2 regions of the Rahnella sp. AN3-3W3 genome follow, and region 1 is predicted to be linked to the other one. Evidence: predicted binding sites of a transcription regulator. Region 1 holds the regulator's gene; the other holds the start of a gene.
What was found. The regulator PhoB, encoded in region 1, activates phosphate uptake and scavenging genes when phosphate is short. The targets are predictions, from matches to a motif close to CTGTCATAAAACTGNCNNAT.
Positions count from the first base shown of each region.

Region 2: pitA (inorganic phosphate transporter PitA) is a predicted target of PhoB. The motif match lies at 2,423-2,442, and genes of this name have one in related genera.

Region 1 is NZ_JYDG01000013.1:4,340-11,867, forward strand. Features, by position in the region: gene UC15_RS05320 (ABC transporter substrate-binding protein) at 1-473, opposite strand, end outside; gene sbcC (exonuclease subunit SbcC) at 710-3,958, opposite strand; gene sbcD (exonuclease subunit SbcD) at 3,955-5,193, opposite strand; gene phoB (phosphate response regulator transcription factor PhoB) at 5,431-6,120, shown strand; gene phoR (phosphate regulon sensor histidine kinase PhoR) at 6,143-7,462, shown strand; gene UC15_RS05345 (DNA-binding transcriptional regulator) at 7,494-7,528, opposite strand, start outside.
Region 2 is NZ_JYDG01000022.1:6,143-13,670, reverse strand. Features, by position in the region: gene uspB (universal stress protein UspB) at 299-634, shown strand; gene pitA (inorganic phosphate transporter PitA) at 846-2,351, opposite strand; gene UC15_RS08420 (NAD(P)/FAD-dependent oxidoreductase) at 2,672-3,886, shown strand; gene UC15_RS08415 (hypothetical protein) at 3,943-4,434, opposite strand; gene UC15_RS08410 (LysR family transcriptional regulator) at 4,670-5,560, opposite strand; gene UC15_RS08405 (hypothetical protein) at 5,705-5,971, shown strand; gene UC15_RS08400 (LuxR C-terminal-related transcriptional regulator) at 6,650-7,264, shown strand; gene UC15_RS08395 (hypothetical protein) at 7,376-7,528, opposite strand, start outside.

The DNA.
Region 1 (7,528 bases):
ATCCCCGGCCCGCAGGCGATCTTCTTACCTTTCAGATCGCTGATCGCTTTCGCAGTGCTGTTCAGCGGCACCAGAAATTCATCCAGAACCAGCTGATGATTGGACGGATTCGAGCAGATGATTTTGAACAAATCCGGTGAGGTGATAGCCCCCAGACCCAGCGCGCCTGTGGCCGTGCCGTTAGCGCACCCGTGGATCCTGCCGGTAATCATCCCCTCGACAATTTGCTGTGCGCTGGCGAATTTAACGCCTTTTACATTCAGTCCGGCTTCTTTAAAAAAGCCCTGTTCCAGCGCCACATATAACGGTAAACCGCCGACAATCGGCCAGTAACCAATGCGGATTTCATCGTCATCAGCCGCAAAGACCGAGGTCGGGATCATACCGCCAAGCGTGGAGACGCCGCCGGTGATGGCGAGCCATTTCATCAGCTGGCGGCGTTTTTTATCGACTTCAGGTTTGATGTTATTCATGGGCGGTTCCCTTAACGGTTATGCAGGCGCTGCAACTTGTACTGCAACTTGTATACATAACGTTAAGCACAGTGCGTGCCAGTTTGTCAGCAGGAGGGAATAAGCGGGAATTCAGCGGGTTGGAAACAATGAGCGCACTGCGCTGGTGCGAATTTTGCGCAGTTGCTCACAATCAGGATCCATTGCGGAGCAGATGGCTAGCAATATACCCGCCAGTTGCTCCGCAGGATAATCTGTCAGACTTTAAATTCACTGCTCAGGCGGCTGACGCCCAGACCGTTCACCTTAGTCACTTTGATTTGCACCGGAATACGGTCTTTCATCGCTTCCACATGGCTGATCACGCCAATGGTTTTGCCCGAGGCATTCAGGCTGTCGAGAGCGTCCAGCGCGGTATCCAGCGTATCGGCGTCGAGTGTGCCAAAACCTTCGTCGAGAAACAGCGAGTCGATGCGGGTTTTATCACTGACCAGATCAGACAGCGCCAGCGCCAGTGCCAGACTGACCAGGAAGCTTTCACCGCCGGATAAGGTGCGGGTATCGCGCACGGCGTCCGCCTGCCAGGTATCGACCACCTGTAATTCCAGCGCATCGCTGGTTTTGCGCTGCAACAAATATCGCCCGTGCAGTTTTTCGAGCTGAAGGTTCGCCAGATACACCAGATGGTCGAGCGTCAGTCCCTGCGCGAATTTACGGAATTTTGCGCCGTCGCTGGAGCCAATCATCTGATTCAGATAACCCCAGTCATCGCAGGTCAGCTGCGCCTGGGCAATCTGAGCTATCAGCGCCTGTTGTCCGCTGTGGCGTAATGTGTCACTTTCCAGCTGGTTTTTCACTTCGCCCAGACGTTGCTGTAAAGCTTTCAGCTGTTGCGTCAGTTCTGCCTGCTGCGCTGTCAGAACGTCAAGATCGCTTTCTGTTTCACTCAGATGAGCCGGGCGGGCAAGACGATGTTTTTCGAGCTGCTGACCGGCATCCGCCAGTAATGCCTGCGCCTGCGCCAGTTGTTGTTGCAGATTTTCTTTGCGTTGCTGAAGCTGCTGACGAAGTGCGTCATCCAGCAGCGCCAGTTTCACCGCGGCTTCATCGGCAAATCCGCTGGCACTCAGCGCCTGTTGCCACGCCTGCTCCGCCTGCGTCAGTTGTTCTGTGGCCTGCAACTGTTGCTGTTGAGTGCCCGCCAGTTGCCCGGCCAGCTGATCGCGCTGTTCCTGCGCTTTTTGCAATGCGGTTTGCGCGTCACTGACCGCTTTTTCTGCCGCCTGTTGTTGCTGATGTAAGTGCTCGCGAACCTGCGCCACCTGGCGGTTGCCGAACAGTTCAAGGCGTTGAGCAGTCAGTTCTGAAAGGTTTTTTTCGCCTTCTGCAAACAACTTTTGCAGCCGTTCGACGTCTTGCTGAGATTTCGCCTGCGTCTCTTCCAGCCGGGTAACGCGTTCGGTCAGCAATGCGCTTTGCTGCTGCACTTTCTGCTGCGCGTTCAGTGCGTCATTCAGGGCATCTTTCGCCTGTTGCAGCGCCCGGGCCAGCTGTTCGTGCTGGCTAATCAGCGCCTGCGATTGTTGTTCTTCTTCATCACGGGCGGTCAGCCATTGAGTGATGTCGGCGGTGTCATGTAGCGTAAACGTCAGGTTCAGCGGTGCGCTGAGCTGTTGCCAGTTTGCGGTATGCGCATTCAGTTGCTGCTGGTCTTGCTCCAGCTGGATTTGCAGCCGCGTTTGCTGTTCTTTCAGACTTTTAATTTTTGTTGCCAGTTCGATACCGCTGGCTTTTACCGCATCGAACTCCAGTTGCATTTTCTCGACGCGCTGCGCCGTTTCAGAAGGTTTGACCTCCTGATAATGTTCAATCGCCGGATGCGATGTGGAACCGCACAGCGGGCAGGCTTTGCCGCTTTGCAGATTCGCACGTTCGGCTTCGAGGCTGACGATCAGCATTTCCTGTTTATGCAGTGCTTTAACGTCGTTGAGATGCTCCAGCTGTTTCTGACATTGCAGGCGGATGGTGGCCAGACGCTGTTCTTCTTCAGCCAGTTGCGTCTGATACTGTAGGAAATCTTTTTGCTGTTGCTGCACGCGCTGATTAAGCTGCGGGAAAATTTGAGCGAGTGAAAACAGCTGTTGCCGCACCGGACGCAGCTGCGTGAGTTCGGATTGTCGTTTCTGCAATGCTGCCAGCGGGTGCTGTTTTTCCTGCTCAGTCAGACGCTGTTGCGCAGTGTTAAGTGCGCCGGTCAGCGCGGTCTGGCGGGTCGTATGCTGGCGGCTTTCTTCGTCCAGCTTCTGTCGTTCGGCGGTCATTTGCACCAGCGTCGCGTTATGCTCACTGACAAGTTTCTGCACATCAGTGACAGACTGCTGTGTTTCAGTCAGTGATTTACGCAAACGGGTGATTTCGCCATCCAGCGGCAGGATTTTTTCTTCGATCAGCGTTTGGGTCTGACGCTGTTCTTCCGCCTGTTTCTGACGTGACGTTTGTGCCTGCTCCACCGCCAGATTCAGCGGCGTCATTTGCGCGATTTGCTGTTCCTGCTGCTGCGTCAGGTGCGCCAGTTGCTGCTGAAGACGTTGCGATTCATCCTGACAACGCTGGCGATCGTTGAGCAACGGACGCAGTTTTTCTGCCGGTTCGCTGCGCGCCAGTTGCTGTAACTGCGGCGCGGCGGCCAGATTTTCCTGCTCGGCGGCGGTCAGTTCTTGCTGAGATTGCTGCTGTTTTTGCTGCACCTGCTGCCACTGTTGCAGCCAGTTCAGATCCTGCTGGCGCTGTTGCGCCTGCTGACTGAGCGTGATTTCCTGCGCGTTCAGTTCAGCAAGTTGTGCTTCAAGCGTCTGGCGCTGTTCTTCGCTGAGCAGTTCGATCCCGGCCATGCGCTGGTGCAGACCATCAAGCGTTATCCGCGCTTCTTTATGTTGCTCAAATACTCGCTCAGACAGCAGCCCGTAAATTTCGGTGCCGGTCAGTTCCTCCAGCAGTTCGGCGCGGTCATTGGCATCGGCATTCAGGAATGCGGCAAATTGCCCCTGAGACAGCATCATGGATTTGGTGAAGCGACCGAAATCCAGCCCGGTCAGTGTGGCGATGGCATCGAGTTTATCGCGCACTTTATCGGCCAGAATTTTGCCGTCGGCCAGCAATGCCAGCTCTACTTTCGGTGCCTGCAGATTGCCGTCCGGCGAGTTTTTGGCGCGGCGCTGACTCCAGAACGCGCGATAACCGACGCCTTTGACTTCAAACTCCACTTCGGCCAGCGATTCGGCGGTGTGGCGCGTCATCAGCTCGTTCTGGCTTGGCGTGATGTTCAGACGTGGCGTCTGATGATACAGCGCCAGACAGATGGCATCGAGCAGGGTGGTTTTCCCCGCGCCGGTCGGGCCGGTGATGGCGAACAATCCGTTGCTGGCAAAAGGCTCAGCGGTGAAATCAATTTTCCATTCGCCTTCCAGCGAGTTCAGGTTTTTTAAACGCAAACTGAGAATTTTCATTGTGCGCTGTCCTCCGCATTCTGACCGCTGGTGACCTGTTCAACAACCTGCGCAAACAGCGTGCGCATCCGCGCCTGACGTGGTTCGTCAGGATCCGGTTCCAGTGCCAGCCGTCTTTCAAAGACGTCACTGACGCTCAGTTCGCTGAGTGTCTCTTTTTCCTGTTGCTCAATGCGGTTGATACGCTGTTCTTTACTGCGGCGTAAAAGCACCACTTCTACTGGCAAATCTGCCGTCAGCGCCTGAATGCGGCGCTGAATATCACTGAGATAATCCTGCGTGGCGACTTCAATATCCAGCCACACCGGTTTGGCCGGATCGCCGCCTTCGAACTGCGCCAGTTGTTTTTCGATTTCTGCCAGCGAGCCTTTGATTATCTGCATGGGCTGGAAAACGGGAATCTCCAGCGTGTCGATGGCGTTGAGCGTCGCGCCCTCAAAGTCCAGTAAGTACACACTTTTGGCTTTACTCAGTTCATCAAAACTCAGCGCAATCGGCGAACCGCTGTAACGGATATGTTCGGTTTTGGCGACGCACTGTGCGCGGTGGATATGACCAAGTGCCACGTAATCGACCGGCGGAAACGCCTGCGCGGGGAAGGCATCGAGTGTGCCTATATAGATGTCGCGCACGGAATCGGAGGTGCTGACGCCAACCGTGGTCAGATGGCCGGTAGCAATGATCGGTAGCGAAACGCCGAGTTCGTCGCGTTTGGTCTGCGCGGCCTGCCACAACGCGTCATAATGCGCGGCGATGGCTTCCTGCAATGCCAGCTGTTTGTCGCTGCCGGATTGTCCCGCCTGACTGGCGAGCAAATCCCGCGGACGTAAAAACGGAATAGCGCAAAGTACCGCGCCCGGTGTCCCGTCACGCTGGTTGAGCACTAAAATCTGTTCAGAGAGGTTTTCGCCGACGGTCGCAATCACCCGCGTATTCAGGCAGGAAAGCAGTTCTCGCGATTCATTGAGCGTGGCGACAGAATCGTGATTCCCCGCCAGTACAATCAGCTGACAGCCGGTTTGTTGCAACTCGACGACGAAGCGGTTGTAAAGCTCGCGGGCATAGCTGGGCGGGGAACCGGTATCAAATATATCGCCTGCCACAATCACGACATCTACCTGATGTTGCTGCACCTGACCAGTCAGCCAGCGCAAAAATGCCTGATGTTCGGCGGCGCGGCTTTTGGTGAAAAAGTACTGGCCGAGGTGCCAGTCTGACGTGTGGATCAGGCGCATGAGACTCCCGTATGGATCTGGATGACGACAATGGGGCAAAGTATAAACGTCGGCGGGGGACGCTGTCCCCGATAAATCAGACCAATTTCAGCGAGATGGCAGCTGAATAGAAGAAATGTCTCTGTCATATTTGACTGTAATGAACCATCCTTTCTATTCATAAATCTGTCACAAAACTGACGCATAATGGCGCCCGCAATCAAATAAAAGATCGCTAACCTATTGGCAGGACCTACGATGGCAAGACGTATACTGGTGGTTGAAGACGAAGCTCCAATCCGTGAAATGGTGTGTTTTGTACTGGAACAGAATGGCTATCAGGCAGTAGAAGCTGAAGATTTTGATTCAGCCGTTGGCCAGCTGGTAGAACCTTACCCTGAACTTATCCTGCTCGACTGGATGTTACCCGGCGGTTCCGGTATTCAGTTTATCAAACATCTCAAACGTGAAGCGCTGACCCGCGAAATTCCGGTGATGATGCTGACCGCCCGCGGTGAAGAAGAAGACAGGGTACGCGGCCTGGAAGTCGGTGCCGATGATTACATCACCAAACCGTTTTCTCCAAAAGAATTGGTTGCCCGCATTAAAGCCGTGATGCGACGCATCTCGCCAATGGCGGTGGAAGAAGTGATCGACATGCAGGGTTTAAGCCTGGATCCGTCGTCTCACCGTGTGATGGCCAACGAGCAGGCGCTCGATATGGGGCCGACCGAATTTAAATTATTGCACTTCTTTATGACCCACTCCGAACGTGTTTACAGCCGCGAACAGTTGCTCAATAACGTCTGGGGCACTAACGTTTATGTGGAAGATCGCACGGTAGACGTGCATATTCGTCGTTTACGTAAAGCGCTGGAAACCAGTGGACATGACAGAATGATCCAGACTGTTCGTGGAACCGGATACCGTTTTTCAACGCGTTATTGAGTCCCCACAGCGGAGAATCTGTGTGCTAGAACGTTTGTCATGGAAACGATTGGCCGGTGAATTCTTTCTCTTTTGCCTGCCCGCGTTAATCCTCGGTATCTTCGTCGGCCATTTCGGCTGGCTCCTCTTTGCGTCGCTGCTGGCGGCGCTGGGCTGGAATTATTACAACCAGCTCAAACTCTCTCACTGGCTGTGGCTTGACCGCAGCATAACCCCGCCGAATGGCCGCTGGAGCTGGGAGCCTTTGTTTTACGGGCTAAACCAGATGCAGATGCGTAACCGCCGTCGCCGTCGCGAATTAGGTCAGCTCATTAAACGTTTCCGCAGTGGTGCCGAATCATTACCCGATGCGGTGGTACTGACGACGGAAGAGGGCAATATTTTCTGGTGTAACGGGCTGGCGCAAGATTTGCTCGGTTTCCGCTGGCCGGAAGATAACGGACAACACATCTTTAACCTGCTGCGTTATCCCGAGTTTCGTACCTGGATCCAGACCCGTGATTTCAGCCGTGCCCTGAATCTGCAACTCAATAACGAGCATTACGTCGAGTTTCGCGTTATGCCTTATTCCGAAGGGCAATTGCTGATGGTGGCGCGTGATGTTACGCAGATGCGTCAGCTCGAAGGTGCACGTCGTAACTTCTTCGCTAACGTCAGTCATGAACTGAGAACCCCGCTGACTGTATTGCAGGGATATCTGGAAATGATGGAAGACGCCAAACTGGAAGAGCCGTTTCGTACCAAAGCGCTGGACACCATGCAGGAGCAGACGCGGCGCATGGACGGGCTGGTCAAGCAGCTGCTGACATTGTCGAAAATCGAAGCGTCAGCAAATATCGATATGCACGAGAAAGTCGATATTCCGGTAATGCTCGGCATGCTGGAGCGCGAAGTGCAATCCTTAAGCAGTGGCCGTCACGAAGTGGTGTTCCGTGTAAACGAGAAACTGAAGGTCTTTGGCAATGAAGATCAGTTACGCAGCGCGGTGTCGAATCTGGTGTACAACGCCGTCAACCACACCCCGGCGGGGACGCGGATAGAAGTCAGCTGGCAACAAACGCCGCATGGCGCGCAGTTCCAGATCAGTGATAACGGGCCGGGTATTGCGCCGCAACACCTGCCGCGCCTGACTGAACGTTTCTACCGTGTCGATAAAGCGCGTTCGCGCCAGACGGGCGGCAGCGGTCTGGGGCTGGCCATCGTCAAACACGCCCTGAGTCATCACAACGCAAAACTTGAAGTGATGAGTGAAGTCGGCGTCGGTACCCGCTTTATATTTACACTGGCACCGAAACTGATTGTTCCTCAGGAACAGGCCAGCCAAAGCGATGTGAAGGGATAAAAAGAAGCCACAGCCCACGCTGTGGCTTCTTTTAGCAGATGATTTGTAAACCTTTTTCTTCGATCA
Region 2 (7,528 bases), on a different contig from region 1:
ATCATGCGAATGTCATGACTTCAGTATAGCGCCAAAATGGTCAGAGAAATCAAGCATACAGATCCCATTTCGAAATCCGGGCATCTATAGATAGAAATAATATGAACAGTTCGGGATTCGTTTCCTACACTCAATAATGCAGGCTTCTCCTGCTTTGGCAATCTTCTGTGGTACGAAAAGAGGGCGGGCGCAGTTTGCCCGGGGGTGTGAAATTGCGGAAAGGCAGGGCGAAACGTCGGGTATGCGCCGCTATTTTACCGGTGCATTGCGCGGTGTCAGTTCGCCTTGAGGGGGAATCATGATCAGTCCCGTTGCGCTGTTTTGGGCTTTATGTTTTGTGTGTGTCGTGAATATGCTGCGCTATTACTCTTCTTTGCGCGCATTGCTGGTGGTACTGCGGGGGTGCGATCCGCTGCTGTATCAGTACGTTGATGGCGGGGGATTCTTCACGTCGCACGGTCAGCCCAGCAAACAAATAAGACTGGTGCGTTACATTTATGCTCAGCGCTATGTTGAACATCACGATCCTGAGTTTATCCGCCGTTGTGAACGGGTCCGCGGTCAGTTTATGCTGACAACTGCACTGGTCGGATTAATTTTAATCAGTATGTTAGCGATGCTGATCTGGTATTAGCATACCCTTCGTACTTGAAGCTGCAGCGGCGTTAGCGGCTCTCGTTCACCCGAATCACTGACTTGTGTCAGCGCATCGGGATTCTCTCGCTTGCTGCCTTGCTGCAACTCCAGTTACTTTGGTTATGAATTAGGGAGGATGTGTGGAAAAGGAAACAAAAAAGGCGACCGTGCTGAGCAGGGTCGCCTTTTTAATGCCGTTCAGAAAGCTATCAGATCAGCTTCAGCGCAAGCCAGTACAGCACGCCGGAAAGGACAATCGACACTGGCAGGGTTAAGATCCACGCCATTGCAATGTTCTTCACGGTCTTCGACTGCACACCGCCGCCATCCACAATCATGGTCCCTGCCACCGCAGAAGACAGCACGTGTGTGGTGGAAACCGGCATACCCGTATAGCTGGCAACGCCGATAGAAACGGCCGCGGTCAGCTGTGCAGACAAGCCTTGTGCGTACGTCATGCCTTTCTTACCAATCTTCTCACCGATGGTGGTCGCCACGCGTTTCCAGCCAATCATGGTACCCAGTGCCAGCGCCAAAGCGACAGCAATGATGATCCAGATTGGTGCGTATTCAACGGTTTGCAGAATGTCTGTTTTCAGCTCGCCGAGGAAGCGTTTATCCGCAGGAGAGGTTTCCGGCAGCTTGGCCACTTTATCCGCAGTATCAGAAACACACATCAGCAGACGGCGCATATGGCTGCGTTCTTCCGGTGCCAGGTCGCTGTAAGACTGAAGATTGGTCAGCAGTGTTTGCGCGCGGCCGATAGCGTCAAGTGCGTGGCTGCTGTCGCAGTGGAACACTTTAGGCTCATCGGTCGGTGCGATATTGACGTCCGGTGCAGGCACCATTGGGGTCTGTGCAACCACGTGCGGCACGGCATCAACATGTTGCTGGTAATACTGGCCGAGGTGAGTCACGGCGTCGCGGGTACGGGTAATGTCGTAACCGGTCGCGTTCATATTCACCACAAAACCCGCTGGCGCCACACCAATCAGCACCAGCATGATCAGACCGATACCCTTCTGACCATCGTTAGCGCCGTGAGAGAAACTCACGCCGATAGCCGACAGAATCAGACCGGTACGTGTCCAGAATGGCGGCTTTTTCTTGCCGTCTTTCTTCTCACGTTCCGCCGGTGTCAGGTGGATACGGGCATGTTTCTTATTGCCACTCCAGTAACGGCGCAGCAGGAAAATCATGGTACCGGCGATAATCATCCCGACCAGCGGAGAGATAATCAGCGAAGCAAAAATACCAATCATTTTAGGGATGTTTAATGCATCGACCACGGAAGTGTGGGTCATTAATGCATTGGTCAGCCCTACGCCAATGATGGCGCCGATAAGGGTATGGGAACTGGACGCCGGCAAACCAAAATACCAGGTGCCGAGGTTCCAGATGATCGCCGCCAGTAACATAGAGAACACCATGGCAAGACCATGTGCGGAACCTACATTGAGCAGCAGATCGGTTGGGAGTAAATGGACGATGGCATAGGCCACGCTCAAACCACCCAGCAGAACGCCAAAGAAGTTAAATACCCCTGCCATCACGACCGCTAATTGCGAACGCATTGCCCGGGTATAGATGACGGTTGCTACTGCGTTGGCCGTATCATGGAAGCCGTTAATCGCTTCGTAGAACAGAACAAACAGTAACGCGAGAATCAACAACGAACCGGTATGAATATCCAACCCGGCAAATAGATGCAGCATAATTGTTACGCCAGTTAGTGGTCATGAACGCCGCGCATTATCTGCGAGAACAGGGTGAGGGGAAAAGGAAAATATGACATTTTTTTGACTAAAAACAGTTCAATAATCGCGTCGGTTTCAATTAAATTTTTATTTATCAAAATCTTATTCCTCCTTTGTCGCTTGAAACATTTACTTACGACGTTCAGAAAGCAAGCTGTCTGACTGGTTTAAGACGCGCCTGTCCCTTACAATTCGCGCCACTCAGTGGGCAGCACGCCCGCTCAGAAGGGGAAACCCTATCTAAAACGTAGTCGAATATTCATAAAGAGAGGCCAAAAGTGGAACAGGTTGATGTGGTCGTCATTGGTGCAGGTGCTGCAGGTATGTTCTGTGCGGCACAGGCCGGACAGGGTGGCTGCCGGGTTCTGCTGCTGGATAATGGCAAAAAAACCGGACGTAAAATCCTGATGTCGGGCGGCGGACGCTGCAACTTCACGAACCTTTACGCCGAGCCGGCGGCTTATCTTTCTGAAAATCCGCATTTCTGTAAATCTGCACTGGCGCGTTACACCCAGTGGGATTTCATCGATATGGTCAACCGTTACAATATCGCCTGGCATGAGAAAACCCTCGGCCAGCTTTTCTGTGATGACTCCGCGCAGCAGATTGTGGCGATGCTTGATAAAGAGTGCGAAGCGGGTAACGTTGATGTGCGTCTGAGAAGTGAAATCACCGACGTTCAGAAAACGGAAGAAGGCTTTGTTATCAACGTGAACGGCTCAACTGTGAGCACTCACTCACTTGTTGTTGCCAGCGGCGGACTTTCCATGCCGGGACTCGGCGCTTCGCCGTTTGGTTATCGTCTGGCGGAGCAGTTTGGCCTGAAAGTGTTGCCGACCCGTGCTGGTCTGGTGCCGTTTACCCTGCATAAGCCGCTTCTCGAACATTTACAGACGCTTTCCGGCGTTTCCGTTCCTGCGGTGCTGACCGCCGAAGACGGTACCGTATTCCGCGAAAGTATTCTGTTTACTCACCGTGGCCTTTCCGGTCCGGCTGTTTTACAGCTTTCAAGCTACTGGCAGCCTGGTGAGTTTGTAAGTGTTAACTTACTTCCTGATGTCGATCTGGCGGCGTTTTTGAATACGCAGCGTCAGGAGCATCCGAATCAGAGCCTGAAGAATACGCTGGCGATGCAGTTGCCGAAGCGTCTGGTCGAATGCTTGCAAACGCTGGGACAGCTTCCGGATGTGACGCTCAAACAGCTTAACGTGCCGCAACAGGCCGCACTGGTGGAACAGCTGCAAAACTGGCAGGTGCAGCCGAATGGCACCGAAGGTTACCGCACGGCAGAAGTGACACTCGGCGGTGTCGATACCAAAGAGTTGTCATCTAAAACGATGGCGGCGGCGAAAGTCCCCGGTTTGTATTTCATCGGCGAAGTGGTGGATGTGACCGGCTGGCTCGGCGGGTATAACTTCCAGTGGGCCTGGAGTTCGGCGTGGGCGTGTGCGCAAGATTTGGTGGCGCGGTCGTTCGCAGTGAATCAGCCCTAAATGGATATCTGAGCAGTCGGAGAATTTTCCCAGCTGCTCCTCATTTTTTCGTCTTATTAAAAGTATTTGTTAACGCCAAAATCAATTTTCTCATGCATTGCCACAAACGCAATCAGCCTGTTCGGGATGATGATTTCAATTCCACCCTCATCATCATGAGGGCCCTGATAACAAAATCCCAGCCTCCCCAGCGCGGGAATTAAGGGGCTGTTCAGTTTCATGACAGATGTTTTCATGTCCTCTGGCAGGGCATCTATAATCATTCTGGCTTTAGCAAAACCGGTAATACTTGAGTTCTCCAGTTCCGGTCCTTTACATATAAGCACTTTCATATCATGGATAAGCGTGACCGTATGCCCGTAGGGATGCTGGTAATCAACACGATATCCCGCCGCCACATTTTTAGTTTTGGCCACGTAAAATCCGGCCCAGTCAGCTTCCCTCTGAAAGGATGAGTGCAGCGTACGCATATGATCAAGCTGCTGGTATGCAGCAACTTTAAAACCGATGTGGCCTTTTCTGAGAATGCTTCTTTCAATTGTAATCATATTAATCTTCTAATAAATTGAGGGAGGTTTGAATTCACCCTATTGGAAGTGAATATATGATTACACCATAATAGCTGCCAAAAATTTAAAAGCTCCACTCCAGAATTGTATGTAGTTAAATGAAAATTGTTTTTAGTAAACTGAATTGCTCATTATTGATCGGATTTTTTGATGTCCAGTTTTACGAGTGGTGCCTCCAGGCTATAAGATATTTTACAGCAGACTCCGTCATAATTTATTTTCTATCCTTCAGCAAATGGATAATCCATTCCAGTCTCTCGTCATTTTTCGCCTTACTGTGAATATAAGCATAAATATCAATAGTATCTTCCTCCATCCAGGGGATTTCGACATTGCGCACGTTTAAGTGTACGGGGATGTGCTTGAGCAGGAATGCCGGAAAGAACATCACAGCATCACTTTTTTCAATACAGTAAAGCATATTAATCAGCGAGTTAGATCTGTAACGGATATTCCTCTGATGAGACAATCCGTACAGCTTCTCAGGAAGGTAAGCGCTGGTTTCGGCAGAGCTGAGAACGATATGCTCTTCTGCCATCCACTGCTTGTCGCTCAATTGGTTTTTTATACGGGGATGTCCTTTCCGACACAAACCCACGATCCGTGACTGAGCAATCTTTGTTGAAATGAACGAGTGGTTATGCCTGATGGCTGAGCCGATATCGATGTCGACTTCTCTTGATACCAGTGCGGTACTTCGCTGGTCTTCCAGCATGATACGGTTATTAAAGGTAAAATTTAACTCCTTGGGAAACTTTTTATTTTTTAATAACTTATCAATCAAATAATATTCAATCATCGTATTGGTTCTGATAATAACGTTAGAAATTTCAGGGGGATCCTCAGTACTTACCATCAAAGAATGGGATATTTCTTCATCAATATTTTTAAAGGAGGGATAAAGCTGGTTAGCCAGCGGCGTGGCTTTTAGTCCTTTAACAGATTTGATGAATAAGGGATCATCGTAATAATCCCTGAGTTTATTTAATGCATAGGTCAGCGTGGGCGATGATATTCCTAATGCTTGCGCGGATTTACTCATGCTTCGGGTTTCATACACCAGCACCAGCGTTTTGATGAGATTATAGTCAAATTTATTGTTCATTTTTCAGTTATTCTTCTTTTGATCAAGTACTTAGTTCAGGTGATATAAAAAATTCAAAGCACGACTTCGAAAAACCTCTATTGTGTCTTATCCCAGAGGAATGCCTAATAACACCCGTTACCGTGCTATTGAAAAGAAGGTGTAATGAAAGTCCTGACTGATAAACCAACATTTGAAAAATGGTTCGTGGAAGATTATTTGAATATTAACCATAACCCTATGAATACCTCGATTCTCACTGATGAAGAATTGGACATCGCCCTTTCTGAATCTGCGCCAGAGTCATTCCCATGTCTGGTTTTCATGGGAGCCCAGGATATTTATTCTGATGGAAATCAGTTGCGGTATATCTACAAGGACGAGTTAAGGCTAATGCAAGAATTACTGGAAGGGAAAGAATTTACTCATTAAAAGTGGAACAAAATTATTTCAAAAGGATAACCAAAATATCCAAAGCGTATAAAAGTAGTTCTTATAATTGATTTGGTGAATGTATTCGAATGCAAAGGGCACTTTACTGCGCCCTTTGCATTCTGTCTGATCAGTGAGACACCCCGCCTCAGCCCCTGCGATATCAGAACCCCCATCACTTTCACGGCAGAACCGCCTGGATGAGGTAATAGATTTGTTATTTTGTGCTCAAAATTAATCAATCCTGCCTTCTGATTTTTTTCACTTAAGAAACTAGAAAATTCCTAAGCAAAATGAGTAAAAAGAGCGAGATGTTTAGTGATCATTGAGTATTGGTGATTATTTGCCATTTTCTCCATCAAAATAATAGCGATGTAATCCATGTCAATCAGACTGGAAAAATAGTTGAAAGCAAATATAAACAGAGAATGCGACTACTTATCACTTCTGATTGGGGTTTTATGCTAAAAAAATGTTAAATGCTGGTGTTTAATTTTTAGTTGTTTGGTTTTTTACAGATTTATCTAATAAGTTTAGAAAATTCCTAAGTCCGCCCGCCAGACCCCCTCGCTATCGACATGTCAAAACAGCCTCACTAAGATTAGCCCGTGTTTAGGAGGATTAGGATTTTTCCTCAGAAAAGAATTACAACGGAAAGTACTACCAATGGAATGATAAATGAAACAAACAGTTGTTATCCACTCTGGCTATTATGAGATGCTGACGCTCTCGTCGATCCTTAATCATGTCAATTCAAAAGTTAACTTGTTTTCTTCATTGAATGAGTTCTACGAATCTGGAATTGGCATGAGCGTAGACTGCATTATTATTGAGATAAATAATAACGTAGAAAACTTCAACTCTGTGATTAAGTTCATCCGGAGAACGGGTTTTTTATACAAGCCACCGCGCGTCATTGTAATCACTAAAATTGAACAATACGACAGACTGACACGCCTGGTTGAAGAGAACATTGATATGCTCATCTCTGAACAGGAAGAGTTGACGGTGCTGAGAAAGATGCTCATTACCGGTGTTGTTGACCTTAATTATCAGATGACAATCAGCCCCTATTTAAACAGAAAGAAAAATGAAGTATTTCATCCGGCGAGAATGTGTCTGACCTCAATGGAACGCGAAGTGTTATGTGAGATTAAAAGCATGAAGACCAATTCGGGTGTAGCGCAAAAAATGGGGAAGAGCAGTAAGACGATCAGTACCCACAAGCGAAATGCCATGAAAAAATTGGGGCTTAAAAATTCGATAGATTTGTACAAGTATCTGATGCAGTGATCAGGGCGCAGATTTTCTTACCCGGATACTTCGAAAAGTCGTCTTTATAAGGCAAAAAAGCTATCGATAAACGATAGCTTTTTTTATAGATGAGATACCGAGGCCCGGCTGTCATACAGAATGATTGAGCACACGATTAAGGTAGTGAAACAGCTCTTTGGTACTTTTAAGACCGAGCTTTTTCATCGCGCTGTATTTGTAGTAATAAAGGTTAGAAATTGGAATTGCCGTGATTTTCTCAATGCTTTTCATTCGCTGGTTCTT